Regions from separate parts of the Krasilnikovia sp. MM14-A1259 genome, predicted to be linked through region 2. Evidence: riboswitches for the same ligand, from Rfam matches in the RefSeq annotation. Region 2 holds a riboswitch; each other region holds the start of a gene.
The links. A riboswitch is a leader RNA that binds a small molecule or an ion and turns the genes downstream of it on or off. The one in region 2 is predicted to bind cyclic di-AMP.
Positions count from the first base shown of each region.

Region 1: it holds a riboswitch for cyclic di-AMP, as region 2 does, so the genes downstream of both, ACMCNK_RS32005 (C40 family peptidase) here and ACMCNK_RS10715 (C40 family peptidase) in region 2, are expected to answer to the same signal.
Region 3: it holds a riboswitch for cyclic di-AMP, as region 2 does, so the genes downstream of both, ACMCNK_RS01240 (transglycosylase family protein) here and ACMCNK_RS10715 (C40 family peptidase) in region 2, are expected to answer to the same signal.
Region 4: it holds a riboswitch for cyclic di-AMP, as region 2 does, so the genes downstream of both, ACMCNK_RS25690 (coiled-coil domain-containing protein) here and ACMCNK_RS10715 (C40 family peptidase) in region 2, are expected to answer to the same signal.

Region 1 is NZ_BAAGAJ010000002.1:7,017,328-7,024,241, forward strand. Features, by position in the region: gene leuS (leucine--tRNA ligase) at 1-157, shown strand, start outside; gene ACMCNK_RS31990 (TVP38/TMEM64 family protein) at 224-973, opposite strand; gene ACMCNK_RS31995 (type 1 glutamine amidotransferase) at 1,024-1,737, opposite strand; gene ACMCNK_RS32000 (MurT ligase domain-containing protein) at 1,727-2,947, opposite strand; cyclic di-AMP (ydaO/yuaA leader) riboswitch at 3,461-3,580, shown strand; gene ACMCNK_RS32005 (C40 family peptidase) at 3,620-4,402, shown strand; gene mraZ (division/cell wall cluster transcriptional repressor MraZ) at 4,859-5,290, shown strand; gene rsmH (16S rRNA (cytosine(1402)-N(4))-methyltransferase RsmH) at 5,515-6,573, shown strand; partial or broken gene ACMCNK_RS32020 (hypothetical protein) at 6,570-6,914, shown strand, end outside.
Region 2 is NZ_BAAGAJ010000002.1:2,447,791-2,454,704, forward strand. Features, by position in the region: gene ACMCNK_RS10695 (mechanosensitive ion channel family protein) at 1-1,206, opposite strand, end outside; gene ACMCNK_RS10700 (hypothetical protein) at 1,354-1,680, opposite strand; gene ACMCNK_RS10705 (glycoside hydrolase family 3 protein) at 1,837-3,456, opposite strand; gene ACMCNK_RS10710 (hypothetical protein) at 3,603-3,731, shown strand; gene ACMCNK_RS10715 (C40 family peptidase) at 3,791-4,387, opposite strand; cyclic di-AMP (ydaO/yuaA leader) riboswitch at 4,397-4,558, opposite strand; gene ACMCNK_RS10720 (hypothetical protein) at 4,968-5,471, shown strand; gene ACMCNK_RS10725 (glycosyltransferase) at 5,491-6,675, opposite strand; gene ACMCNK_RS10730 (hypothetical protein) at 6,778-6,914, opposite strand, start outside.
Region 3 is NZ_BAAGAJ010000002.1:170,094-177,007, forward strand. Features, by position in the region: gene ACMCNK_RS01220 (hypothetical protein) at 91-1,104, opposite strand; gene ACMCNK_RS01225 (PadR family transcriptional regulator) at 1,101-1,475, opposite strand; gene ACMCNK_RS01230 (Ig-like domain-containing protein) at 1,627-2,247, shown strand; gene ACMCNK_RS01235 (NADAR family protein) at 2,281-2,808, opposite strand; cyclic di-AMP (ydaO/yuaA leader) riboswitch at 3,131-3,305, shown strand; gene ACMCNK_RS01240 (transglycosylase family protein) at 3,311-3,916, shown strand; gene ACMCNK_RS01245 (hypothetical protein) at 4,096-6,914, opposite strand, start outside.
Region 4 is NZ_BAAGAJ010000002.1:5,673,761-5,680,674, forward strand. Features, by position in the region: gene ACMCNK_RS25680 (glycoside hydrolase family 65 protein) at 1-230, shown strand, start outside; gene ACMCNK_RS25685 (coiled-coil domain-containing protein) at 286-1,302, opposite strand; cyclic di-AMP (ydaO/yuaA leader) riboswitch at 1,305-1,442, opposite strand; cyclic di-AMP (ydaO/yuaA leader) riboswitch at 1,736-1,872, shown strand; gene ACMCNK_RS25690 (coiled-coil domain-containing protein) at 1,876-2,895, shown strand; gene ACMCNK_RS25695 (ABC transporter ATP-binding protein) at 2,916-3,692, opposite strand; gene ACMCNK_RS25700 (ABC transporter permease) at 3,685-4,581, opposite strand; gene ACMCNK_RS25705 (TetR/AcrR family transcriptional regulator) at 4,751-5,359, shown strand; gene ACMCNK_RS25710 (fibronectin type III domain-containing protein) at 5,535-6,098, shown strand; gene ACMCNK_RS25715 (TetR/AcrR family transcriptional regulator C-terminal domain-containing protein) at 6,100-6,828, opposite strand.

The DNA.
Region 1 (6,914 bases), 4.6 Mb from region 2:
CAACGGCAAGGTGCGTGGCCGGGTCGAGGTCGCCCCGGACACCGCGGAGGCGGACGTCCGGGCGGCGGCACTGGCCGAGGTCGCCGAGGCGCTGGCCGGCCGCGAGCCGAAGAAGGTCATCGTCGTGCCGGGTCGCCTGGTCAGCGTCGTGGTCTGACCCGCCGCACACGAGAACGGCCCGCCGCGAGGCGGGCCGTTTCCGTATGTCCGGGGCGTGGGTGGATCAGGCCGGGACGGCGGCGGCCTGACGGCGGCGGGTCGCCATGCGCCAGCGCAGCACGATCACCGCGGTGAGGGCGAACCCGATCAGCGCGGGGGCCAGCGTCAGCGCGTTCATCTTGCCGGGGGCGGTGACGGCCGCCCCGAGCACGGCGTACGAGATCGTGGACGGGACCGCGGCCAGCGTCGTGCCGAGCAGGTAGCGCTTGCGGCACACCGACGTCGTGCCGTACGCGTAGCCGACCAGGCCGTACGGGGCGAGCGGCAGGAAACGGACCAGCAGCACCGCGGAGAGCCCGCGCCGGTTCAGCCAGCCGTCGAGCTGGGCCATCCGGCTGCCCGCCCGCGCGCCGAGGATTCCCCGGCCGGCCCACCGGCCGGCGTAGTACGTGGCGACCGCGGCGATGACGGCCGCGGCGAGCGCGGTGACCGAACCGGTCGCGGGGCCCAGCAGCGCGCCGCACGCCATGGTGATCGCGGTGCGGGGGACCAGGACGGAGAGCAGGACGCCGCCGAGGATCGCGATGGCGACCGCGGCGATCGGGCCGAGCGCGAGCACGGACTGGGCGATGGCCTGCAACGGCAGCAGCGCGGCGGCGGCGGCGAACGCCGCGATGGCGACGGCGAGCACACCGAAGCGCATCAGGCGGTGACGGCGGCCGGGGCCGGGCTCGGGGTGCGGCGTGACGGTCGGCTGAGTGGCCTGAGGATCCGCGGAGTCAGCGCCCCGCGGGGCGATCAGGATGTCAGTCATGCAGCGTGCCGCTCCAGTCTCGTTGCCGGTCGAGGACTAGGTGGTGCTGGTCAGGCGCTCGCCGCGGCGAGCCGTTCGCTCCGGAGCCGGTCGGCCCACGTGTCATCCAGTGGCGAAAGGTTATCGACGCCGATCGCCCATTTCAGGAGCAGATCGGCTATCGCCGGGTTGCGGGCCAACGCGGGCCCGTGCGCGTACGTGCCGAGGATCTTTCCGGCCCACGCTCCCTCGGTGCGCCCGTCGTTGCCGATGCCGGCGGTGACCCGGGCCAGCGGGGCGACGCCGGGGCCGAGATGGGTGCGGCCGCCGTGGTTCTCGAATCCGGTCAGCGGGGGCAGGCCCAGCCGCGGGTCGATGTCGCCACGAACCTCGCCCACGGCCCGGGTCTCGCCGCGGTCCGAGGAGATGTCGAGCAGGCCCAGCCCGGCGCACTGAGTGCCCTTGGCGAAGAACGACGTACCGAACAGCTGGTAACCGGCGCAGATCGCGAGCACCGCGGCGCCCTGGCTGACCGCGCGGTGCAGGCCGCCGTCCGCGATGAGCCGCTGCGCCGCGAGCGCCTGCGGGCCGTCCTCGCCGCCGCCGATGAGGTAGATGTCGGCGGAGGTGGGCATCGGCTGGTCCGAGCGGACCTCGTGGGTCTCGACCGCGATGCCGCGCAGGGCCGCGCGGCGGGCGAGGATCAGCAGGTTGCCCCGGTCACCGTACGTCGACAGCAGGTCGGGGTAGATCCAGACGATCCGCAGGGTGCTCTCAGTTGACACGGTCCAACTCCGCTCGGATGTCCTGGAACGCCGTGTAGTTCGCGATCACCTCGAGGCGCCCGGGCGGGGTGGCCCGCAACGCCTCGTCGAAGTTACTAACGTGCGTGAACGCCACGTCGTTCACTTCGAGGCGCACGGCGAGGTCGTACGCGCGGTCACCGGTGATCAGTACGGGCCGCCCGCGCAGCGGGGAGAAATCCACGTCGTAGAGCCAGGACGTGTCGAGGCCGTCGGGGTCGCGGGCGTTGACGGACAGCAGCGTGGGCGCCTCCTCCGCCATGTCGAACGCCTCCAGCCAGCTTGCCGGATTCTTGGCCAGCAGCAGCCGTACGTTGCGTCCGTCCCGCTCCACCTGGGCGTACCGGCCGGCGACAGAGGCGACCGAGGCGAGCCGGGGGACGGCCTCGATGGGACGGACCCCGAACTCCGCGGCCACGGCCAGCGCGGTGGCGGCGTTGCCCAGGTTGACGTGGCCGGGCAGTTGCAGCTTGACCAGGTGCCAGTCGCCGCGGGGGTCGAGCACGCCGTCGTCCTCGACGCGCCATTGGGGCTGCGGCCGGCGCAACGCGCACCCGGTGCACCGCCAGTCGCCGCCCTCGCGGTGGATGGCGGAGCCGCACTCGGGGCAGACCCAGGAGTCGTCGTGCCAGCGCTGCCCGGCGCTGAACCAGGTGACGTGGGGGCTGCCCACGGCGGCCCAGACGACCATCGGGTCGTCGGCGTTCGCGACGACGTGGGCGTCCGGGTGGGCGGCCAGCGCGGTGCGCCACAGCTGCGCCATCATCGCCACTTCCTTCGCCCGGTCGAGCTGGTCGCGGGAGAGGTTGAGCAGCGCGATCACCCGCGGCGTGGTCGCCTCGATGACCCGGGCCAGATAGTGCTCGTCCACCTCCAGCACCGCGAACGGGGTGGCCCCGGCCTTGGCCAGGGCCGAGGTGTGCCCGGTGGGCATGTTGGCGCCGAACGAGTTGGTGGCGACCGGCCCGAGCACGCCGAGGGCGGCGGCGGCGAGGCGGGTGGTGGTCGTCTTGCCGTTGGTGCCCGACACGAGCGCGATGGCGCGGCCCGCGGCGAGATGTGCCAGCAGGTCGGGGTCGATCTTGAGGCCGATCCAGCCGCCGATGACCGAGCCGTCGCCGCGTCCCGCCGCCCGTGAAAGCGCGGCCGCGGTACGCGACACGGAGCTCGCGACCTTGGCCCGCAAGGGCATCTTCCCGTCCGTCACGCAGGCGAGGGTACCGGAGCCGGGCACTACGTGGAGTGGTCGTCCGGCCCGTCCGCTCCGTGACGGATCTCGTGCTTTCGGTGGACTGCCGGATCGGCCGGGTGGCGTCCGCAATGGTCTTTTTGGGAGGCTTGGCGCCAGAAACGGGGGAGTCCATCCTGGAGCATGATCGGCCGTCGTGGTGCTTTTTGTGTGTTCTGATTCACCCGTAACCATCACCCACTGGTAATCACAAGGCAACGCTGTGTGGCGGCATTTGTCGCGCCGTTGCCATAACCGGACACGCGCCAGCGTGCCAATATCTTCTGTTAACGATCTTGATCCAGCGTTGAACTTCGAATTCGGCTAGGAAGGTTTCTGGTGGTGAGCGATCGCTCGCCGCTCGTGTCGAACCGAGCCACGCCGAGCCCTGCCCCGGCCCGGGCGACACGACCATGCACCGCGCGACCACACACAAGGCAATGGGGGGCAGGGACGGGGGACCCAATTCCGGTCCGCTCGGTGCTTCCGCCGGTTCGGCGGGGGTGCCGGACCTCGGGGTGAAGCCGCCAACGGCGGCCGGGCAACCTTCCCGCCCGAACCCGACAGCTAACCTCGCAGGCGTGCCGGAGGGAACTCTCTACCGTGCACGAACGTCGTTCGAGCCGGGGCCGCCGCATGTCCGTCGGTACCGGCACCCTAGCGTTGTCCCTGGGTCTCTGCCTCTGCGCCGGCCAGCTGGTCACCACGCCGGCCGCCGCGGCAGCCGCCACCAGCACCGCCACCAACCTGGCGGCCTCGGAGGCGGTGACGCCCAGGATCACCGATCGGGTCAACAAGAGCACGATCAAGTGGGGCCAGGCCGTCTACGTGACGGCGACGGTGATCGACCCGGGTACCGGCCAGGCCGTGACCACGGGCTCGGTACGCCTGCAGGCCAAGCGCAACGGCAAGTGGCAGACCCTGGTCACCCGCGGGCTGGGTGCCAACGGGTCCGCCGCGTTCAAGACGACTCCCAGCTCGACCACCTGGTTGCGCACGGAGTTCACCGGGGCGGGCAGCTACCGCGGTACGGCCACCCGGGCTGTCAAGATCAATGTGACGTCCAGCGGGGCGAAGATCCTGGCCGAGGCTGAACGGCACCGCGGTGCGCGGTACCGGTTCGGCGCCTCGGGTCCCCGGGTCTTCGACTGCTCGGGCTACACGAAGTACGTGTACAAGAAGGCCGCCGGCAAGAACCTGCCGCACACGGCCAACGCGCAGCAGCGCGTCGGCACGGCGGTCAGCAAGTCCGACGCGCAGGTCGGTGACCTGATCGTCTTCCGTTCCGGCTCGCACGGCTACCACGCGGCCATCTACGCCGGTGGGGGCTACATGTGGGACTCGCCGCACTCCGGCGCCACGGTGGGCAAGCACAAGATCTGGAGCAAGAACTACGTCGTGCGGCGCGTCGCCGTGTGAGGTAGCGGTACCTCCTGCATCACGACATCAGTGGGGCGTGACCCGGTTCGGGTCACGCCCCACTGTCGTTGCCGGCCCTCCACTTTCCTCCCCGCGCCGCGATCCGAGGGGCTGTGCAACCCCCGAACGTCTGGATTCGCGGGGATTTCGTGCCCGACTGCGCCGCATGTCGGAAACATGATCTGCCCGATCGGGCGCTCGGCCCTCCACCGCGCCTCCATGTGTCTGACGTGCGCTTTCGTCTGCGAACCGGGCTCGCGAAACGCGGCATTCCGGTTGCGGGTGGAGGGAAGTGGAGTAAGGTGGAGCGCATTGGCAGGCCGAGTTGGGACCGGCTCCAGGTGGACATGACACCCCTTGGGTGAGATGGCACCAGCGGGCGGCTCCCCGGAGGACTTGCCGGCCCGAGCGAAACGGCGGACCGCGAAACCGCCTGGGGGCAGGGGGTAAGGGCCGATGTTCCTCGGCACGCACACCCCGCGCCTCGACGACAAGGGCCGGCTGATCCTCCCGGCGAAGTTCCGGGACGAGCTGGCGGGAGGTGTCGTGATCACCAAGGGGCAGGAGCGCTGTCTCTACGTCTTCCCGATGCCTGAGTTCCAGCGGATCGCGGGGCAACTGCGCGAGCAGCCGGTGACGCACAAGGCGGCCCGGGCGTACAGCCGGGTCTTCTTCGCGAGCGCGCACGACGAGGTCCCCGACAAACAGGGGCGGGTCACCATCCCCGCGCACCTGCGCGAGTATGCGGGACTCCACCGCGAGCTCGTGGTGATCGGGGCCAGCACGCGGGTGGAGATCTGGGACAAGCAGTCCTGGGAGCAGTACCTCTCGGCGAGTGAGGACGAATTCGCCGACATCGAGGAGGGGGTGCTGCCCGGCGGACTGTAGGGCGCCACCGGGTGCGGGCCGTGCAGGCGGCTCGGACGTCGCTGCCGCCGTACTGCGAGATCTCCAGCCGCTCCCGCTCCTGGCGCCTCTTCCCCGGCGCCAGGCGCGTGTCCGGGGTCGGGCGCGCCCACACGTCAGGGCACGAGCGGATGGGGATCTGGCGGTACGGAAGACGACCGGGCAACCGGGTGGACGTGGAAAAGAGCAGGGCAATGGGGGTCGACATGGGGGAGCTTCGCGGCACGCACGTGCCGGTGCTGCTCGAGCGCTGTCTTGAGCTGCTCGCTCCCGCCCTCGACCGTCCGCACGCCGTCCACGTCGACTTCACGCTGGGACTGGGCGGGCACGCCGAGGCCGTGCTCGACCGGTATCCGAACGTGGTCCTCATCGGACTGGACCGCGACCGGGAGGCGCTCGCGCACGCCCGGCACCGGCTGTCCCGCTTCGCCGACCGTACGCATCTGATCCATGCGGTCTACGACGAGCTGCCGGACGTGCTCGCGGATCTCGACCTGGCGTCGTTCCACAGTGGCCTGTTCGACCTGGGCGTCTCGTCGCTCCAGCTCGACGAGCCCGACCGCGGGTTCGCCTACGCCCGGGACGCGCCGCTGGACATGCGGATGGACCAGAGCCGCGGCACCACGGCCGAGGAGGTCGTCAACGGGTACGAGCCCGCCGAACTGGTCCGCATCCTGCGGCAGTACGGCGAGGAGAAGTTCGCGTCCCGCATCGTCTCGGCGATCGTGCGGGAGCGGGCGAAGGACCGGATCACGTCCTCGGCGCGACTTGCCGACCTCGTCCGGGACGCGATCCCGGCCGCCGCGCGGCGTACGGGGGGCAATCCCGCGAAGAGGACGTTTCAAGCGCTACGGATAGAGGTAAACGGCGAGCTTGTCGCGCTGGAGGGGGCCGTACCGGCCGCCTTGGACCTGTTGGCGGCCAAGGGCCGCCTTGTGGTGATGTCGTATCAATCGTTGGAGGACCGGATCGTCAAACGCGCCATCGCCGCGCGGGCACGCAGCACCGGGCCGATCGACCTGCCGGTCGAACTGCCGGGGACAGGACCGAAGCTGCGGCTGCTGACCCGCGGGTCGGAGCCGCCGAGCGCGGCGGAGGTCGCGGAGAACCCGCGCGCCGCGTCGGTGAAGTTGCGCGCGGTGGAACGCATCGACGATCAGCGCCAGACACCGGAGGGCGACCGCGAACGCCCCCGGATGTCGGCGACGCACGGGGGGCTGGGCCGGTTGCGCCCGCGTAGACAGCAGGAGGGGGAGGGAACATGAGCGAGCGTACGGCGCCGCGGTCGGGGGGCCGGACCGCGCAGCGCATCGGGTCGCAGCGCACCAGCCGCGAGCGGGGCACGCCCGCGCCCGCGATCGACGAGGTCCGCAGCGTCGGCGGTGCCCGGGGGGAGCGCCGGCAGCCGGCGCCGGGCACGGCCCGCCGCGCGGATTCGATCCGCGGCGGCACAGCGCGCGGCGAGGGCGCGAACCGAGCGGACGGTGTGCGCCGCGGCGTGGTGCCGACGCAGGGGACGGCCGCGCTCAAGCTGGATGGGGCGCAGCCGGCCGCCGACGCCGCGCCGCGACTGCGGGTCGCGCCGCCGGCGCCGATCCGGGCGCCC
Region 2 (6,914 bases):
CAATTCCTCCCGGGCGGGCGTCGCGGGGCCGCCGAACGACGCGGCGCGGGACTCGCCGTCCGAACCTCCGCCGAAGACGCGGGCACCCTCGTCCGCCTCATGTCCACCACCGAGCACCAACGCCGCACCCGGGGCCTTCGGGGCGGCAGCCGGCGGGGACGCCGGGCGGGCCGCGCCGGCTGCCGGAGCCCGCATCTCGGCGCGGTACCGGGGCACCGACTCCGGCTGGTGCTCCCAGACCCAGGCGACCAGGCGTTCGCGTACCAGGCACCGCAGGTCCCACAGCGCCGGGGCATCGTGCGCGCTCACCAGCGCGCGCAACCGGACCATGCCGCGCACCGCGTCGGTCACCTGCAACACACACACCCGCCCGTCCCACAGGTCGCTGCTCTCACACACGGCGCGCAGCTCCGCGCGCAACGGCTCCACCGCGGTCGCGAAATCCACGTCGATCTCGGCGGTACCGAGCACCGCGGAGCCGGTACGAGTCCAGTTCTGGAACGGCTTCGTGGTGAAGTACGAGGTCGGCAGGATCAGCCGCCGGTCGTCCCAGATCTGCAGTGCCACGTACGTGAGGGTGATCTCCTCGATGCGTCCCCACTCCTGCTCGACGACCACGACGTCGTCGATCCGGATCGCGTCGCTGAACGCGAGCTGGATCCCGGCGAAGACGTTGCCCAGCGTGCTCTGCGCGGCCACCGCCGCGACCACGCTGATGATGCCCGCGGAGGCGAGCAGGCTGGCCCCCAGCGCGCGCACCGCGGGGAAGGTCATCAACGCCACGCCGAACGCCACCACGACGATCGCGGCGACCGTCACCCGGCGCAGCATCACCACCTGGGTACGGACCTTGCGCGCCTTGCGGTTGTCGGGCACATCGGTACGCCAGCGTGCCAGCGCCACGTCCTCCAGCACGAGCAGCAGGGCGCCCACCAGCCATGCGCCGGACACGATGACCAGGATGACCAGGATGTGCAGCAGCTCGTGGCGGCCCGGGAAGTCGCCCGTTGCGCTGCGCAGCGCCTGCTGCACCGCGAACAGCGTGAGCGTGGTGAGGAACGGCTTGTGCGCGGTGCGTTCGAGCGTGCTCAGCAGCGGCCAGCGGCGCGCGTACCGGGTCAGCAGCCAGTGCACGGCCTCGACGAGCACGATCGCGGCGCCCGCTGCGAGCACCACCGCGAGCAGTGCGGTCAGGAAGTCGGACACGGTCTCTCCTCCGCGAGGTCGCGGACGCCCGAAAACTCCCTTTCACACCGTACACGAAGGGGGCCTGGGCGATGCCCACGACGACGAGGCCGACGGATTCGCCCCCGCGCGGTCGGTCACCGAACGCGCAGGCCCGCCGGCCGGTCCCTAACGGGAGATCTGCACCCGCACGGCGTCCTTGGTGACGCTGTCCAGCGACACCTGCAGGCCGGCGACCTGCACGGCCGGCTGGCCCGTGGTGAGCTGGATCTGCTCGCCCGCAACCTCCAGCGTCACCGTGCCGCCGTCGGCCCGGACGAAATGCGCTTCGACCCCGAGGACGCTGGCGCTCGCCTCGGTGCTGCGCTCCAGGGTGACCGTGCAGGAGTTGACGCTGCAGTCCACATTGTCGCCGCCGCAGCCGGCGAGCAGGGTGATCGCGAGGGCGGCAGAGGTCAGCAGGGCGGCGCTACGGCGCGAGGGGCGGTTCCACACCCCGACCAGGGTACGTCGACCCCGCCACGGCCGTCATGGGCACCGCAACGGCCGTCGTGAGCACCGTCGCTCGGCCCGGAGTGCTGCCGCCCGCGAGCCCGGAGTGCTGCCGCCTGCGAGCCCCGGACTGCTGCCGCCCGCGGGCCCGGCGTCAGGTCATGCCGCCACGGGTTCCGGCGCGGACACCGACGTTCCGGCGATGACCTGCGCGGCGGCCAGCCCGCACGCCCGGGTCGCGCCGTACGTCGCGACGTGCACCCCGCCGCTGATCGCGACCGGGACGCCCATCTCCACGACGATCGCGTCCGGGCGGACGGTGAGCGTGTGCGCGAGCGCCTCGGCGACCCACGGGTGGCGATGGGCGTCTCGGACCACGAGCACGAGCGGGCGCGCGCCCGCATCCGCGAGCACCACGGCGGCCGGATCGGGCACCCCGGCCAGGTCGTCGGCGTCGAGCCGGACCGCGGTCGTGCCGGGCAGCAGCTCGGCGAGGGGCCCGCCCACGCCCCACGGGGTCTCCAGGCCGACGGCGATGTTGCGCGGCGGGGCGAACTCGACCACGTGCGGCGCCTCGGTCAGCGGGAGCACGGGCGCCTGCGCCCGGACCGTGACCTTGACCGCACGGCGGGCGGCCGCGAAGCCGACCGCCGACCCCGTGACGGCCCCCGCCCCGTCCGTGCGACCGCCGCGGGCGGGAGCGCCGCCGGCGCCGGGCCTGTCATGGCCGGGCCCGGGAATGCCGGTCGGATTCGTGCCGGACGGGTTCCCGGGACGGGCGGCCGTGGTCCACGCGGCGAGGCGGCGGACCCGCGAGGCAGCGTCGTGCAGGCGTTCCTCACTGAGGTCACCGGCCCGGACCGCGGCCACGATGGCGTCGCGCAGCCGCACCGCGGTCTCCTCGTCGGCGTGGTCCCCGCCCACGCAGATCGCGTCGGCACCCGCGGCGAGCGCCAGCACGGCGGCGCCGGCCAGCCCGTACCGTCGGCGTACGCCGCGCATCTCGATGCCGTCGGTGACGATGAGGCCGGTGAAGCCCAGTTCCTCGCGCAGCAGTCCGGTGAGGATGCGCCGGCTCAGCGTCGCGGGCAGCTCCGGATCCCACGCGGGCACCAGCAGGTGGCCGGTCATGACGGCCTGCACCTCGGCGGCGATCGCGGCCCGGAACGGCAGCAGCTCGCACGCGTCCAGCTCGGCGCGGCTGCGGTCGATCACGGGCACGGCGTGGTGGGAGTCCACACTGGTGTCGCCGTGGCCCGGGAAGTGTTTCGCGCACGCGGCCACACCGGCGCGTTGCAGACCGGCAACGAACGCGGCGCCGTGCCGGGCGACCAACTGGGCGTCCGCGCCGAACGCGCGCACACCGATCACCGGATTGTCCGGATTGGAGTTGACGTCGGTGTCCGGCGCGTAGTTCAGGGTGACGCCCGCGGACGCGAGATCCAGCCCGAGGTCGTGGGCCACGGCCTCGGTGACCGCGATGTCGTCGACCGCGCCGAGCGCCAGGTTGCCGGGGCGCGAGCTGCCGTGGCGGGACTCCAGCCGGGTGACGTCGCCGGCCTCCTCGTCGATCGCCACGATGACGTCCGGCCGCTCCGCCCGCAGTTGCGCGGTCAGCGCCGCCACCTGGGCGGCCGACTCGACGTTGCGGGCGAACAGCGCCACGCCGCCCAGGCCCTCGGCGAGGCGGCGGCGCACCCAGTCCGGTGCGGTGGTGCCTACGAAGCCGGGCTGCAGCACGGCGGCGGCGAGCTCCGGCAGGTCCCCTTGTCGCGGCATGAGCCCCCGCACCTCCGGTGACGATCGACCACGCGCCTGCTGAACACCCGGCAACCGTCGTGGACGCGGCGGACGGACCAATGGTCACATCCCGCCCGCCTTCAGTCAACAAACCTTTCTATTACGGCGCCGCTAGAGTGCACGCCGTGAAGAGCTCCGTTCTGGCGACGTCCGGCGTGGACTGGTCCCAGGTACATGCCGTGCGGCTGCTCGGTGTCGCCCTCGCCGCGCTCATCCTGTTCTGGGCGATCCGCCGCATGTTCGGCGGCAAGTGAACTCCGACGCAAACGGCGAAGGCCGCCCCGGATCCGGGGCGGCCTTCACACCTACCTGTTCAGACGCCGACGCGTCCGTACTTGACGCGACCGGGCTCGAAGATCGCAGCCAGTTTCACCCGGCTGCCGGGCTTGGGGGCGTGCCACACCTTGCCGTGACCGGCATAGACCGCGACGTGGTAGGCGTGCCCGCCGCGAAGCCAGAACACCAGGTCACCGGGGCGCCGCTGGGATTTTGCGATCCGGTGGGTCTGCCTGTACTGGGCATTCGCGGTGCCGCCCAGCTTCAGCTTCGCCTGGCGGTACACATACCCCGCCAGACCTGAACAGTCGAACGCCGTGGGGCCGTGCGCCCCGAAGCGGTACGGCTTGCCCTTCTGCGCCTTGGCGTACGCGACGATCTGCAAGCCCCTTACCCGGGCCGCCGCGACCGCCCGGGCTGCCCGCAACCGGGCCGCCCGCGCCGCGGTGGCGCGGGCCTTGGCGGCGCGTTGCGCCGCGGTCAACCGCGCACCCGACCCGACGGCAACGGCCGCCGAGTCGCCCGACGCCGCCGAGGACGGCGCCGCTGTACTCAGGTTGACGGTGGTTACCAGCGCTGCGGCGATCCCGAACAGGGCGAGGCGACGCAGAACCGGCTGGTGACGGTGGAACATTCAGGCATCCTGATCCTTCAACCCGCGTGCGAGGTTAGCTGTCGGGTTAGGCCTTGAAGTGGCCCGTCGCGCGCTGCGCGACCACACCCCAAGCCGGTGTCCGGCACCGGCGCACTGGGTCCCCCGTTCCTGCCCATCGAAGTCACTGATAGGAGTCAGTCTTCGTTCGCACTTCCAGCGGGCAGGACTCCGCGGCCGGAAGCGGCGCCCCGAAATCGGGGTGCGCCTTACCGTCGGCATGCCGCCGGACCGGCTCAGCGCCACTGCCGTTGCAGGGACCTCGCGACTACCGAACCCGACGCGCGGGCCCGTACCTCGCGGGACATGGCGCGCCCAACAACCCCGGAAGTGGACGACCCGGACGCCAAACCGTGGCGTACGTCACACCCGGGTGCGCGGCTCGGCGGCGCAGTGAACCGGGACCCCGGCGGCAGAGGGTGCCTGCCCGTACGGTCGGCGACATACGCGGCGGGACCGGATGAGGATTCCGCCCAGCACACGGCGGGTACAGATCCCGTCCGTTCCGGCAGTCCAGGAGAATGTTCTCCCGGTCGCCGACAACCGTGGAAAGGACACCCGAGTGACGGACGAACCGATGTACGCCACGCTGGGATACACCGACGCGGAGTGGGGTCTGCTGACCGGCCTGCCGCAGTCGGTGCTGACCGCCGCCAGCGCCGCCACCCCCGACGGCGCCCGCAAGACCCGCGCCGAGAGCGCCGCCGGGCTCGACGAGATCGCGGACGCCCGCGCCAGCGCCAGCCCGCTGGTCGCCACGATCGCCGCGGCCGTGGTCGACCTCGCGGGCGACCCCGAGCGCGGCGAGGAACCGCCCGTCATCGCCCCGGACGACCCTGCCGCGTACGCCGCGGACGTGCTGCAGCGCGCGACGCAGGCCGCCGCGCTGCTGGCCGCGAAGGCCCCCGCCGCGGACGCGCAGACGTACCGGCACTGGCTGGTGGAGATCGCCGACTCGGTGGTCGGCGCGGCCACCACGGGCGGCGTGCTGGGCATCGGCGGCGAGACCGTGACCGAGAGCGAGCGCCGGTTCCGCACCGATCTGGCGACGGCCCTGGGGAACTGAGTCCGCGGGCCGGGGCCGGTCAGGCGATCGCTTCCTCCCCCATCTGGCCACGGCCCGTGACCACCGCATAGACCGAGCCCACCTGGGCCGCCGCCCGTTTCCACGAGTACGCCTGGCGGGCCCGGTCCACGGCGGCCGTCGCGTACGTGAAACGCCGCACCCGGTCCAGGATGAGCCGCCGCAGCGCGCTCCCGAGCGCCACGGGATCGCCCGGCGGCACGAGCACGCCGGTCAGGCCGTCCACGACCGTGTCGGCGAGACCGCCGCCCGCGGCACCCACCACGGGCAGGCCGCACGCCATGGCCTCCAGCGGGGCCGCCTCGAACCCGTCCTGCCGGGGCACGGCGGCGAACAGGTCCGCGGAGCGGTACCAGCGCGGCATGTCCGCCCGGGGCACGGCACCGACGAGACGGACACGGTCGGCGACCAGGCATCGCGCCGCGATGTCGCGCAGTCTCGTGGCCTGCGGGTCCGCGGGCAGCTCGGCGGCCGGTGGACCACCCACCAGCAGACATTCCGCCCCGGGCACGCCCCGCATGGCCGCGATGACGTCGCCGAAGCCCGCCTGCTCCCCCAGCGCACCCACCGCGATGATGCGCGCCCGGTGTGGATCACGCTCGGCCGCAGGCCCGGTCGGGGTGAACCGCCCGCTGTCCACGCCGGCCGGGACGAACGCGAGCCGGGCCCGCGGCACCCCCAGGCGGACCAGCTCGCGGACCTCCTGCTGGCTCTGCGCCACCACCCGGTCGACGGCGCAGCCCAGCACACGCTCGTAGCCCGCCCGCGACGGTCCGTCGGGTGCCGGTTCGGCGGTGCCGAGATCCTGGAACGACTGCACCACGGGTACGCCGATCCGCCGGGCCGCGGTGATCGCGGCGAGGCCGCTGGTCCAGAAGTGCGCATGAACCACCGCGGGCGCCCAGTCGCCGTCGCGCCAGCACCGGCCGAGCCACTGCGCGAATTCACCGAGGTACGGCAGCCGCGCCGCCGGGGGCAGCTCCTTCGCCGGTCCGGCCGGGACGTGCTGCACCGGGACGCCGCCGGGCGCCCGGATCAGGTCGGGTGGGCCGGCGCGGTTGCGTCGCGTGTAGACGCGGACGTCGTGCCCGAGCTCCACGAGCGCCGCCGCGAGCTCGACCACCTGGCCGTACCGGCCTTCGGTGGCGTGCGGACCGGCGGGTTCGGAGATCATCGCAACGCGCATGGATCCCTCCAGCTACGCAGCCTCCGGGCCGAGGACCGGAGCGGGGGCAGTGACACCCGGTCCGAGTTGCCCGCAACGTCCGAAGCGTAAACCCGCCCGTGATCACCCGGAGACGAGCGTGAGCGTGCCCGCCGGTGCGCGCAGGTCCACGGCGTACCGGTCGGCGGCGCTCGCCCACCCGGCCGGGGTCAGCACCGATCCGGCCGGGGAGTCGTGGTGCACCCCGTGTGGCGTCGTGA
Region 3 (6,914 bases), 2.3 Mb from region 2:
GTCGCGGGTCGTTTGCGGATACGCGCTGCCCCCGTTGTACTGCAGCGCGGATTCGCCGTGATGCCCTCTCGGAATCGCCCTTCCCGTGGGCTAATCCTGGGACTCGGGGATGTCCAGCGTGAGCTGGTGTCGTTCCCCCGGGTGGTTTCCGTCAGTCGCGGTCTGTTCGGCGAGCTGGCGGATCTGCTGTTCGCGCCCCGCCGTTTGATGGCGGGTCTGCATGGTCTTCCACGTCATTGCCGCCATCAGTACGGCGACCGCGATGAGCAGCGACATCAGGGTCCAAATAGCGATGAGTCTCTTGCTCGACAAGGGGATGGCGGTGCCGTGCATCCCTTCCAGGAGGTCCGAGTGGAGCAGCAGCACCGGTCCGAGCAGCACCACAGCGGGCCACCAGGCCCGCCGGTCACGGTGGGAGGTGAGGACCACCCCCGTGACGATCGTTGCCAGGGTCAGGATCAGCCCGGCAGCGGGCAGCGCCTCGCTCTGCGGTCCGACCAGCACGGCCAACGCGGCGGCCGCGATCGCGGGCGCAACAACGACCGCGGTGCTGCGGTAGCTGCGGCGGTTGGGTGCGGCCAGGGCCACCATGCCGAGCGCGACCTGAGGTGCGAGGACAGATACCTCTGGCAGGCCGAGTGAGGTCGACGCGGCGGCGGCGAGCATCGCGGTCGTCATGGTGAGCGCGACCGCGACCACCCATCGGCCGTAGCCGGCCAGTGCGGCCAGCGGGGCAAGCAGCCAACTGATCCATGCCAGACCGGTGAGTGCGGCGGACGGCGTTGCCGGATCCCAGTCGGCGAAGCCGTTGGTGATGAGTCCTATGCCGGTCATCCAGACCGCCGCCAGCACGGTGGTCGTCATCAGGGCGAACGTGCCGGCGATAGGCAGGGCATCGGCGAGACCGAGGGCGTTGCGCGCCCGCAGGTGCTGGCGCAGGCCGCCGGTCATCAGGTCGACGACGTCACCGGGCCGGGGCCAGCGCTGGCCGTTCCGCGCGAGATCCATGTAGGTCTCGACGGTCTCGGCGCCGCGGTCGGCCCGGTCGGCGGCGGGGTACCAGCGCAGGAGTCTGGTGTAGCGCTCCCGCAGCACGGCCGTCATGCCAGGCCACCGGCGAGGCGTGTACGGGTCGGCGCGGTCGCCGGTCGCGGTGCCCGAGCGGCGTCGAGGCGGCTGGTCGCGGCCTCGACGGCGCGGCGCATGCGTTCGGTCTCGGTGCGCAGCAGCGTGGTTCCCTGGTCGGTCAGGCGATAGTACTTGCGGGCGCGGCCGTCGATGATTTCGCTGCGGTCCAGCGTCACCAGTCCGTCGTCGGCGAGCCGGTCGAGGGAGCCGTACAGCGTGCCGGGCCGCAGCGACAGCCGACCCTGCGACAACTCGGTGACCTCGAGGATCAGGCCGTAGCCGTGCATGGGCCCCTTGGCCAGGGCGGTCAGGATCAGGAACGTTGGCTCCTGGAGCGGCGTCTTCACGGCGCACAAGATATCGGCGCGAGGATACCTTCGCAAGGAAGATATCCTCGGGATGTGAGCCGGCCTGGCCGAAAAGACGCCCGCAGCGGGCGTCGGTCTCCGAGCCGCGCCGATGCAGCTGACGGCTCCCGCCGACACCAATGGTGAACGGTTGGTCACTGTCCGTGCATGCGACTACGCGGGCAACGTCGGGCAGCGCACGACGGTGGTCCGCTTCGACACCTTGTCCCCGCAGGTCTCGATCGTCTCGCCGGGCCAGGGCGCGGTGCTGCGCAATCCCGTGGACATCGTCGTCACCACGGACCCGGACGTCACCGCGGTAACGGCCTCGGGTGGTGTCCCGATGATCCGCCAGCCGGGCACCAACCTCTGGAAAGCGACAATCCACGTCACGGAATTCGAGGGCGTGTTCTCAATCGACGCGCAGGACGCCGCGGGCAACATCGGCTCAGCGAATTGGTACGGCCGGATCGATGACTCGGGCCCGACCGTCGCGACTGTCACGCCGGCACGCCAGGCGCGGCTGCAAGGCACCTTCACCACGACGCTCAGCGACGTCCAGGACGTGTCGGGGGTGGCGAGGGCGGAACTCTGGTCGAACGGCAGGTACGTCGGCGTGGACACTGCCGCGCCCTACTCACTGCCGGTCAAGACCGGCACCTACAGCGGAACACCAAGAATCGGCCCAGGACGACGAAGGTGCAGGTCCGGGCGTAACGACAAGGTCGGCAACGTGCGCTATGCGAGCACCCGCACCTGGTACCGGGGCTGAAATCCCAGTAGTCGTTGACGTCAGAGCTCCACTTCAGACCAATTCGTCCCGGATCGACTCCAGGTCGAAGATGCGTACGGGTGGCTGACCACGGCCCGTGCCGTGCCACAGGTGGGCCGGCAGGGTTGCCAGCAACACCACGCGCAGCTCCTCGTGCCGACTGAACTTCGCATGCATCGCGTCGCGCATCACCGCATGTTTGCGCTCGTCCCACTGCCGCAGCTGGGCGGCGTCCAACAGCACAAGCTTGCGGTTCCTCCGCGCCGTCGCACCATCGCCACGCGCCAGATCGGTGCCGCTCTCCACGGCAAACCCCTTGGCCAGCTCCGGATCCACCAAGGCGATCTTCGCCGCCTGGAACGCGTGCTCGACCGTACGATACGTACGCTCGCCAAGCGTGATGTCGGCCGGCCAGAAGTTCGACAGCATCCGTCGCCAATGCTGCACGCCCGCCAGCGCGGCATAGCGGGCCGGGTCGGCAACCTGCTCGTGGACTCCCTGCCCGGGCGGCGGGTCGGCGGATCCGGAGAAAAAGTACAAGCGATCCTCAGTCGTGTTCACGCCCGGCACGCTACGGCCTGGGTACGACAGAAACACCGCACGAGCGCAGCGACACAGCTCCCGGAAAACACCACCACCGGGAAACCGCCGACCAGTACGAAAGTCCTGGTCCGCCCACACATGGCGCGGACAATCGCGACAGCCGTCCACGCGGTATTTCGACGTTCGCCAACCTCTCGGCGGCGATGTCCGTTAGCCGATGCCGGATCCGGGCGGCCGGGAGGTCTGGCAACAAGAGACCGATCTCACGATCAGGCCGGATTTCGTTGCCGCACCGTGATTTCCGTGGCTAGCGTCGCCACGTCCGCCAATGCGGGCCCCGTGGACGATAACGCCGAATCCAGGCCGTCGTAGCTCGGGCATTCCTCAACCAGGCCTGGAGCGGGGGACCCATACGTTCCTCGGCGCGCTGCAGCGCGCCTCGGGGTGAAGCCGCACTTTGCGGCCGGGCAACTCAGCCCGAACCCGACAGCTGACCTCGCAGGCGTGGAGGTTCTCTGTCATGGCACAGTTCCGAAAGCCCGCCCGCCTGATGCTGGGCGTGATCGCGGCCGGTGTCACCGGCACCGTGGCCCTGCTCGGGCCCGCCGCTCCGGCGTCCGCGTCCAGCGTCAATTGGGACGCCATCGCAAAGTGCGAGTCCGGCGGCAGGTGGCATGTCAACACCGGTAACGGCTACTACGGTGGGCTGCAGTTCAGCCGCGGCACCTGGGCCGGACACGGCGGCACGAAGTACGCCGGCACCGCCGACAAGGCCACTCGGGAGCAGCAGATCGCGGTCGCCGAGCATGTCCTGCGCTCCCAGGGCATCCACGCATGGCCGGTGTGTGGCGCGAAGGCGGGCTCCTCGACGCCACACCGGACGGCCGCGCACAAGGCCGGCAAGGCACATCGCGCGCACAAGGCGCCCCGGGCCCACAAGGCACATCGGGCCCACAAGGCCCAGGCCCACGGGCGGGTCCACATCGTACGTGTTGGCGAGACGCTGGCGTCGATCGCGGAGAAGCACCACATCAAGGGCGGCTGGCGCACGCTGTTCAAACTGAACCGCGGTGTTCTGGGCGGCAACCCGCACCTGATCCGTCCGGGCCAGCACCTGGCCCTGTGATCGTGGACGGCCGCCCTGGCATATCCGGCCGGGGCGGCCGTCCACGTCACCGGCCGGGGATGCCCGCGACGCCGGCCGTGATCGCCGGTTCGACCCGGACCGCGCATGCGGTGCAGCCAAGCGTCCACACGCTCAATGGTCCGGCGAGATGCCTGCACGCCGGGTGTCACCTGCGCGGCTCACCGGTCGACCCGCAGGCCGCCGACAACCGCGAGCAGAAGCGACTCGCCGAGCCGGTCGCGGTACCTGAACACCTCCGCCGACGGCGGCCCACCGGTGCTGCTCAACAGGAGCTCGACGGACACGACGTTGTGCCCAACCAGGGCACGCTCGGACAGCACCGTCGACACCACCGCCAAGGTGCGGACCCGCCCGGTGATGGTGAAGTCGGTGCGATACGCGGGATACGACACGACCGGGGCGGCCCCTCGCACGTACCCGCCCTCCAACACGCCGGTGTCAGCCACCGGCGACGGGATGGTGAGGTGCGCGCACCGGTCAACCAACTCCTGATCGCTTCGGAAGTCACGGACCGGCGTCACATACGACGTGATGCCGAGAGTGACCGTCACCTCCGGGTGGGGGCCCACCGAAATCTTGTACTTCTGCGCGGCGTCCACAGTGTGGGGACGCGTTCGCTCAGCCGCTGCCTGGCGGACGAGCGTCGCACGGCACGTCTCTGGCCGTACTGGGGGGATCGTCCCGCCACGGGAGTCCGTTGCGACACGCCGATGCCCGGCCGGCAGCAGCCGGTCGGCAGCGGTGGTCAGCGCCGCGGTGGCCGCGGCGTCGTCGAGCAGACGACCCGGGTCACCGCCCCCGGCCTCGGTGGCGGGTGCAGGCGGCGCGGAGGGAACCGCGACAACGGCGTCCGGGTCGCGGACGGGGGTCGTGTCGACAGAGGCCAGGTAGTTCGACCAGTCGTGCGGGCCGACGGCCAGCGGTGGCAGGATGCCGCCGACCAGCGTCACGCTGAAGGTCCCGACGAGCACAACCGTGGCGAGCGCGGCAACGCGGCCGGTGGCCGGGCGCTGCGCCCGCCGCCGACGCCGGTCCACAAGCCGCACGCCCGCCAGCAGCGCCGGCAACGTCAGGACGGTCGCGACGAACAGCTGCCACACCGGCCAGGCCACCGCGTCCAGCAGCACGTCCAGGCTGCGTCCGCGGCCACCGGCGGCGGCGACCCCGAACGTCACCGCGCCGGCCAAGGCAGCGGTGACGAACCCGCCGGCCAGTGCGGCAGGGATTGCGGGCATCACCGGAGCGCCCGCCGCAACCCCACCGCGGCGAACGGACAGCAGCACTGCCAGGACCACCCAGCCGGCAGAGGCGCAAATCATGGACCGCTGACTGATCAGTACGAACAGCTGGTCGTCGGAGTTTGCGGAGTCGATCCGGAGTTGCCAGGTCAACCCGGCGGCGATCCCGCCGGTGAGCGCCGCGACACCGATCACCCGCACCGCGACCGGAACGGCCACGGCACCGCGGCGAAACGCGGCAAGTCCACAACCGACCAGAATGAGCGGCGGTGCCCACCGCCACTCCCACAGCCCGGCGCCCATCAGCATGGTCCGAATACGACCCGCGTCGCCGTCCCGCAAGTATCCGACAAGGACCCAGATCGATGCGGTGAACGTGGTGGTCCACGCGATCGCGCCCGCCAGGACCGCGCTCAACGCCCGGGCCGCGTTCGCCGACACCGCGAGCCCGGCGGTCAGAACCGCGACGCCGGCCGCGACCACGGCCACCGTCGCGGCACCCAGAATGAGATGATCCGCGAACTGGGCCTGCCAGACCCCGGGGGAGGTCCTGGTGGCCTGTCCAGGGACCTGGATCAAGAAGCCCACGACGGTGCCGAGCACGGCGCCGGCCACTGGACCGGACCAGGTCGGCGCGCCGTGCGCCGCCGTGGACTGGTGCGCCCGGCGCCGCCACGCCGGGACGATCACACCCGCCCACAACAGACTCCCGGCGGCCGTCGCGAGGTTGAGCGGCAGCCGGGCGTGCCACGCCAGGCCCGGAACCGCCAGAACCGTGTAGGCGGTCTGCACCGTCATCATCGCCAGTAGTGCGGTGACGGCACTGACGGCGAACCCGCCTTCCCACCGGTCCGATGCGGTCGGGTCGGGTTCGGCCCGCACCGCTGGAGGCGGATGCACCCGCCCCACCCGCCGGAGCCATTCCGCCTGTCCCGCCTGGCCGGGGCGCGCCAAGGCGTCGGCGCCGAGGACTTCGCGCAGCGCATCGGGGTCGCCGAGAACCTCCCGCGCGTAGTGGTCCGCTGCGAGCTCTCGCCGGCGCAGCAGCGCCGCCCGCAGGCCGAGCATCATCACCGAAAGCGCAACCGCCACCACGAACGAGGGCAGGTATTCGACGAGCAGCCCCGCGCGCTGGTGGGGCCAGCGCACCAGCGGGCTCAGCGCCGCGAGCAGCACCGGCACGCTCAGCCAACCGGTCCACCACACCGCCGCGGCCCAGGACACGTCCCGGGACCGTACGTGGGCGAGCTCGTGCAGCACCAGCACGTCGAACCGCGCAGGCTCCAGATACGCGTGGCCCAACGGCAACACGACCCGTGGCGCCGCGAACGGCAACCCGGTGGTGAACGCCTGCCGCCCGGATGCGTACGGTGCGATGAGAACGAGCCGGGGACGCCGCCGCCCGGTCAGACCCAACAGGTCGCACCAGGCCGCGAAGCGTGCCGCAGCCCATCCCGCCGCGACGGTGCGCGCCGGGAGAACCACGTCGCGCGACAGCCGCCACCGCACCAGCAGCGTGCCGCCGACCATCAGAAGCACGGCGGCCACCGGCAGCAGGACGCCGCCGGCCAGCATGACCAGGCTCTGGTCGCGGGCGTTCGGCGCGGTGCAGGTGCGGATCCGCTCCCGGACCTCCGGGCTGCGCTGCCACGGCGAATCGAGCCGTTGCAGGGCCGTCCAGTCGATCCCCTGCTCGCTCAGGCAGCGGACCGCGGCGGCCGGTTCCCTCGCGCTGTACG
Region 4 (6,914 bases), 3.2 Mb from region 2:
TGTGGCACGGCAAGCGGCTGCGGGTGGACGTGACGCCGGAGGAGGTGACGTACTCGCTGCGCAACGGCGGCGGCGCCGCCCGGCTGGAGCTGGTGCATCACGGCAAGGAGATCGAGGTGACCCAGGTCAAGCCGGTGACCGTACCGATCCCGCCGGCCCCGCCGGTCGGCTCCGCGCCGCAGCAGCCCGCGGGCCGGGCGCCGGTGCGCCGGGCCAACGCCAACGGCTGAGTGCGGTCACGCGAACGGCCCCCGTCCACCGGACGGGGGCCGTTTCCGCGTGCGGTCAGAGCAACGACACGTGTACGTGGTCGGTGTGTGCGCTCGGTCCGTGGTAGGTGTGCCAGCCGGTGGCCGGGAACCAGATCTGCTTGAACCAGATGACGTAGTAGATCCCGAGCCGGTCCGCGTTGCGGACCAGGAACGCCATGAGGTTGTTGCCGTAGTTCTTCATGTCCGCGTTGTGCGCGACCGAGAATCCCTTGTCCTGCAGCGACCAGTCGCAGGCGCGGCCCTTCGGATGCTCGAACGGGCCCCCGTCGCGGTGACAGCCGACGAACCGGTCGAAGCCCGCCTTCTTCACCTCTTTGTAGAGGTGGAACGTGCGCGGGGTGATGCATCCGTTGGTCGTGGGGTCGTTGACCGTGCACGCCTCGGGGGAGAATCCGCCGTCGGAGTTGCGCGGGGCGGGGGCGGCCTCCGGTGACTTGGCCACGACGAACCCGCCGGTGAGGCTCTCGCCGCCGACCAGCGCGAGCGCCTTGTCGGCGGTCTCCTTCTGCTTCTTCATCGCGGCGAGGTTCTGCTGCTGCGACTTGATCTCGGCGTCCAGCCGCTCCTTGGTCGAGGTGACCTCGTCGATCGCGCTGTTCAGCTCGTGAAGCTTCTCGTCGTTGATCGAGTTGATCTCTTCGAGCGAGATGGCCTTCTTGAGGAAGGAGTCGGAGCTGTTCGAGTTGAGCAGGTAGCTCATGCCCGACAGGTTCCCGGTGCGGTACTGCTGCCCGGCGACCGCGCCGACCTCGGGGAGCAGAACGTCCCGCTTGGCCTCGGCGTTCTTCACGTCGATGGCGAGCGCCAGCTGGGCCTTCGTCGACTTCGCCACGGCGGCCTTGGCGGCGACGAAGCGACGGTTGGTCGACTCCATCACCTCGTTGAGCAGCGGGGGGTCCGTGCCCTCGTCCGGCGAGGCGGTGCCGCTGCCCGGCTCCGCGCTGGCCGGGGCGGCCGGGGCGGCGAGCATCGTCAGCGCGACGAGCGGTGCCAGGGCTACGGTCAGCCACCGGCGGTGTCTAGCCGTCATTCTCTTCCTTCCACGTGACCACCGACCGGGTTAGCTGACGGGTTCGGGACGGAAGCGATCCCTACCGCGCGGGTGGCGCGGATTCACCCCACAAACGTGGTTCCCCGGCTCGCCCGAAGGCGATTAGGTGGTGGCCTGCCGGCACCTTTGGGGGTGGTGCCTTCCTGGCAAGACCGGCGGCCAGCTTACCTGACGAATCATCTAGACAGCCGGTGCCAGATGCGTTACCGGGCAACAACTTTCCGTGACTCACCCAGGGGAATCGCCGGTTCCGTGGCCGTAACGCCGGTCAATGTGAATCGTTGCGCTTCTCTCACTTCGTGACGCGTTGTCAGCGCGCGATAACTGAACGTGTGACCCCTGTCGAATCCCGCGCGAGTAGGTATTCTTCGACACGGTCTCCGTTTCATAACGGCGTCAGGAAAGGCGCCGGCGGAAACCACCGCCTAATCGCCCGCGGGCGAGCCGGGGAACCACGTTCGTTGGGGTGAATCCGCGCCACCGCGCGGTAGGGGCCACTTCCGTCCCGAACCCGTCAGCTAACCCGGTCGGCGGTCGACGGAAGGAACGCACGTGCGGCACACCCCTGCCCGCCGGCTGTGGGCGACGCTGTTGGCCCTGCTGGTCGTCGTGTCCGTACCGGTCGTCACCGGTTCGGCGGCCTCGGCGGCACCCCGGCCGCTGGCCGCGCCCGGCGACGACGAAGGCGGCACCAAATCCCTCACCGACGCGCTCGATGCTGCGTCCCGTGGCTTCGTCGACGCCAGGGACGCACTGGCCAAGTCCAAGCAGCGGCAGCAGGAACTGGCCGCGGCGCTGCAGAAACTCGACGTCGAGCTCGGCCCGCAGCAGGCCGCGCTGGACGAGATCGCGCAGCAGACGTACCGGACGGGGCGGCTCGGGCCGATGAGCGCGCTGCTCACGGCGTCCGACTCGCACACCCTGCTGGACCGGGCCGACGCTCTGCGGTCGTACGGGGTCCGGCAGGAGGAGGCGATGCACAACCTGAAGCAGACCCGCGACGGTCAGGCCCAGGCGAAGCTGGAGATCGACGCCGCGATCCGCGACCAGCAGAAGCAGCTCAACGTCATGGCCCGGCGCAAGGCCCAGGCCGAGGCCGCGCTCAAGGCCGCGGGCGGCGGCCAGGACGTCGAGGGACCGACCGGCGGCAACAGCACCAAATCCGCCACGGCTCCCCGCAACCTGGGCACCGGCTGCACGGTTGACGACCCGACCACCACCGGCTGCATCACGCCCCGCCTGCTCTTCGCCATGCAGCAGGCGCAGAGTGCGGGCTTCAACCACTTCGTGGCGTGCTTCCGGCACCAGAGCTTCGGGGAGCACCCGAAGGGCCGGGCCTGCGACTTCGCCGCCGACAAGGGCGGCTTCGGCGGGGTGGCCTCCGGTGCCAGCCGCGACTACGGCGACCGGCTGGCGAACTTCTTCATCGGCAACGCCGACCGGCTCAACGTGCTGTACGTCATCTGGTTCCGCCGGATCTGGCTGCCCAGCAGCGGCTGGAAGGCGTACACCCGGGGCAACGGGGACCCGTCGAGCGACCACACCAACCACGTGCACCTGTCGGTGCGCTGATCGGCGCGGGAGTACGGGGACTACCGGCGCATGTAGTCCTCGTACTCCTTCAGCACGTCCTCGGTGGGGCCGTCGGCGCGGATGAGGCCGGACTCCAGCCAGATCGAGCGCTCACAGGTGTCGCGGATCGACTGCTCGCTGTGGCTCACCAGGAACACCGTGCCGGCCTCCTCGCGCAGGTCGCGGACCCGCTGCTCGCTGCGGCGGCGGAACTTGGCGTCGCCGGTGGCCAGCGCCTCGTCGATGAGCAGCACATCGTGCTTCTTGGCGGCCGCGATGGAGAAGCGCAGCCGGGCCGCCATGCCGGAGGAGTACGTCTTCATCGGCAGGGAGCCGAAGTCGCCGCGCTCGTTGATGCCGGAGAACTCGATGATCTCGGCGGTCTTCTCCTTCACCTCGGCCGGGCTCATGCCCATCGCGAGGCAGCCCAGCACGACGTTGCGCTCGCCGGGCAGGTCGTTCATCAGCGCCGCGTTGACGCCGAGCAGTGACGGCTGACCCGCCGCGTAGATCTCGCCCCGGTCCACCGGCAGCAGCCCGGCGATCGCCCGCAGCAGGGTCGACTTGCCGGAGCCGTTGCTGCCGATGAGCCCGATCGCCTCCCCCTTGTACGCGACGAAGCTCACGCCCTTGACCGCGTGGACCTCGCGGACGGCGCCGGACTTCTGGCCGGTGATGATCCGCTTGAAGCTGGCCACGGGGGTGTTCGTGCCCTGGCCGGCGGCGCCGTAGATCCGGTAGACGATGTGTGCGTCGTCCGCGATGACGGTGGGCACCCGCTCGGTTGTCTCAGCCACGGCCGTATCCGTTCTCCCCGCGCCAGAAGTAGACGAACCCGCCGATGCCGACGAGCAGCGCCCACACGATCGACTGGATCCACAGGCGCATGGGCGGGCTTGCCAGCTGGACGTTCTCCATCAGCGCGTGCCGCATCAGCTCGATGAAGACCAGCATCGGATTGGCCTCGATCACCTGCAGCTTCCAGCCGTGAAACGCCTTCTCGAACTTCTGTGCGGAGTACAGCACCGCGGAGCAGTACATCCAGATCCGCATGATGAACGGGATCAGCTGCTTGAGGTCGGTGACCTTGGAGCCGAGCCGGGCGGTCAGCATGGCGAGGCCCGCATTGAAGATCGCCTGCAGCAGGAGTGCGGGCACGATGAGCAGCCACTGGAGGGTGATCGGCTCGCCCGAGATCAGCACGATGCTGATGAGCACCAGCATGGAGGCGATCAGGTTGCGCGCCTCGACCAGCACGACGGCCAGCGGCAGGCTGGCGCGGGGGAAGTGCAGCGCCCGGATCAGGCCGAGATTGCCCGTGATCGCCTGGACGCCGTTCTGCACCACCGACTGGGTGAAACTGAAGATGAACACCCCGGTGCAGAGGTACGCGATGAAGTTGCCGCCGCCGCGGGCGCCGCCCAGGATGACGCCGAAGATCAGGTAGTACACCGCCGCGTTGATCAGCGGTGTCAGCACCTGCCAGAACATCCCCAGCCGGGTGTCGCCCAGCGACGACGACACCTTGGCGTTGGCGTACTCACCGATGAAGTGCCGGTAGGCCCACAGCTGGCGCACGTATCCGGGAAGGCTGGGCAGGGCTCCGGCCGCGCCCAGGCCGTGCCGGTGGGCCAGTTCCTTCAGGGGCAGACCGGTGTCGTTTCCGGCGACCGCAGTCTGGACCATGGGGTGGCGCTCCGATCTCGTCGGCCCGGTGTGCCGGGCCTCGCGGGTTTTGCGCGTGAACACAGTAACGAGCGAGTGTCGTTGAAACGGCATCGTATCGACGTGAGGCCGACGGTAGCCGAGCAATCGGCGGAACGCAACCGTAGCGTCGTTGCGCTATATTGCCTCCGTGGCGACCGGGAAACGAGCACCTGCCGGGGCGGCGGTCCTCCGCGGTGACATCACCGTGGCGATCCGCAACGCCGTGATGAAGGAGTTGGCCGAGGTCGGTTACGGCCGGCTCTCCATCGAGGCGGTCGCGCGCCGGGCGGGGGTGGGCAAGACCGCGATCTACCGCAGGTGGAGCAACAAGCTCGAGATGGTACTCGAGATCGTTTCGGATGTGGCCGAGCGTGCCGTGCCGCTACCCGACACCGGCACGTTCGCCGGTGACCTCCGACTGCTGTTGATGATCGCGAGCAAGGCCCTCCAGCACCGGATGGCGTCCCAGATCATCCCGGATCTGATGGCCGAGGCCGCCCGTAACCCGCAGATCGCCGAGACGCTGCAGCGGGCTCTGCACACCCATCAGCACGCGGTCGGTGACAAGCTGGTCGGCCAGGCGATCGCTCGCGGGGAACTGCCCGCCGACGCCGACCCGGACGTGGCCGTGGACCTGATCCTCGGCCCGCTCTACTGGCGGGTCGCGGTGGCCCGGACCCCGATCGACGACGACTGTCTGGAGAAGCTGGCCGTCGCGGTGACCCATGCGTTGCAGGGTGGTCGCTCGGCGGGCTGAGCCCGTTGATGCATGGCGGTGTCCTCTTCTGTGGCCGACGTCCCGGCAGATCGGTCCGGCCGCCGGGCCGCTGAGAACTTTCCGCGGTCGGCCGCCCGTGCGGAATCCACCCTCAGCGCGGCCGCCAACCGGCCGATCGGTGCGGTGATCAGGCCGTGCGATCGGAGGAACACACATGCGGGGAAAGCTGCTGGTGGCATTGCTCGTGCCGCTCACCCTCGGCGGGTGCGGGGTGATCGGGCTCACCGCCGCGACGCCGTCCTCCACCGCCGGGGCCACTCCGGCGGCGGGCGCCGGCGGCAGCTGGATCGTGGTGGCCACCGGTTCGGCGACCCCCACCCCGGGTGTGACGTACCCCTCCCGCGCGACCTCGCTGCCCCCGCCGTCGTTCCCGGCGACGTCCGGCAGTGCCTGCCCGCCCGCCCCGAACGGCGAGGTGGTCATCCCCGTGACGGTGACCCCGGGCATCCGCTCGCTGACCATGACCTGGCCGCGGCGACAGGCCTCCGGCTACCGGGTGACCGCAGTGCCGCAGACGCTCGTCACGGGCGCCCAGCCCGGTTACACGTGGATCAATGTCCCCGCCACCGGTGCCGGGTGCGCGGTCAGCTACACGATCACCGGGCTGAAGACCGGCGTCCCGTACGTGGTGTGGCTGGACGCGCAGAACACCGGGGGCCTGACGGACGGCACCCGCAACCCGTACAGCGGGGCCTCGGGGGTCGTATACCCGAAGTGAGTCATGCGGCGACGTACCGGGCGAGGCCGTCGACGAGCAGGTCGAGGCCGAAGAGGAATCGCTCGTCGCCACCGCCGCCGGTGATCTCGCGGGCGTGCCGCTGCAGGTTCGGGAAGTGTTGCGGGGGCAGCTTTTCGTAGTACGTGGCGAGCTGCTCGACCCAGTGCGCGAAGTACTGCTCCGGATCCGTGCCGGACGACTCGACGCTGGCCTGCCGCAGCGAACTCTCGTACACCTCGGCGACCATGTACAGGAAGATGCGGTCGAGTGCCCACCCCGCGATCCGGGGCGGGATGCCGCCGGCCAGCAGGACCGCCATCATCCCCTCGGTGATGCGCAGGGCGTTCGGTCCGGTGGGGACGGTGGCCAGTGCGGCGCGGGCGAGGTCACGGTAGGCCATCAGCCGCGTGTAGCCGTCCCGCGCCATCTGCCTGATCTGCTCGGGCCAGCAGGCCGGGTCCGGCACGGGGACCCCGATGTCGGCGCAGGCCCGGTCGAACATCAGGTCGAGCAGTTCGTCCCGGTTCGCCACGTGGGCGTACAGGCTGGACGGGCCCGTGCCGAACTCGGCCGCCACCCGGCGCATGCTCGCCGCCTCGACGCCCTCGGCGGCGACGATCCGCAGCCCGACCTCGACGATCTGGTCGCGGGACAGTGGCGGCCGTGCGGCGCGGCGGCGGCGGGCGGTCCCCGGACGCCACGGCGGCGGAGGCAGGTCGGGCTCGGTCATCGCGGCACATATTACTTGACGCGAACGGTGTTCGTCTGTAGAACGGTGTTCGACTACACGAACACTGTTCTTTCCATCGGGGGTTA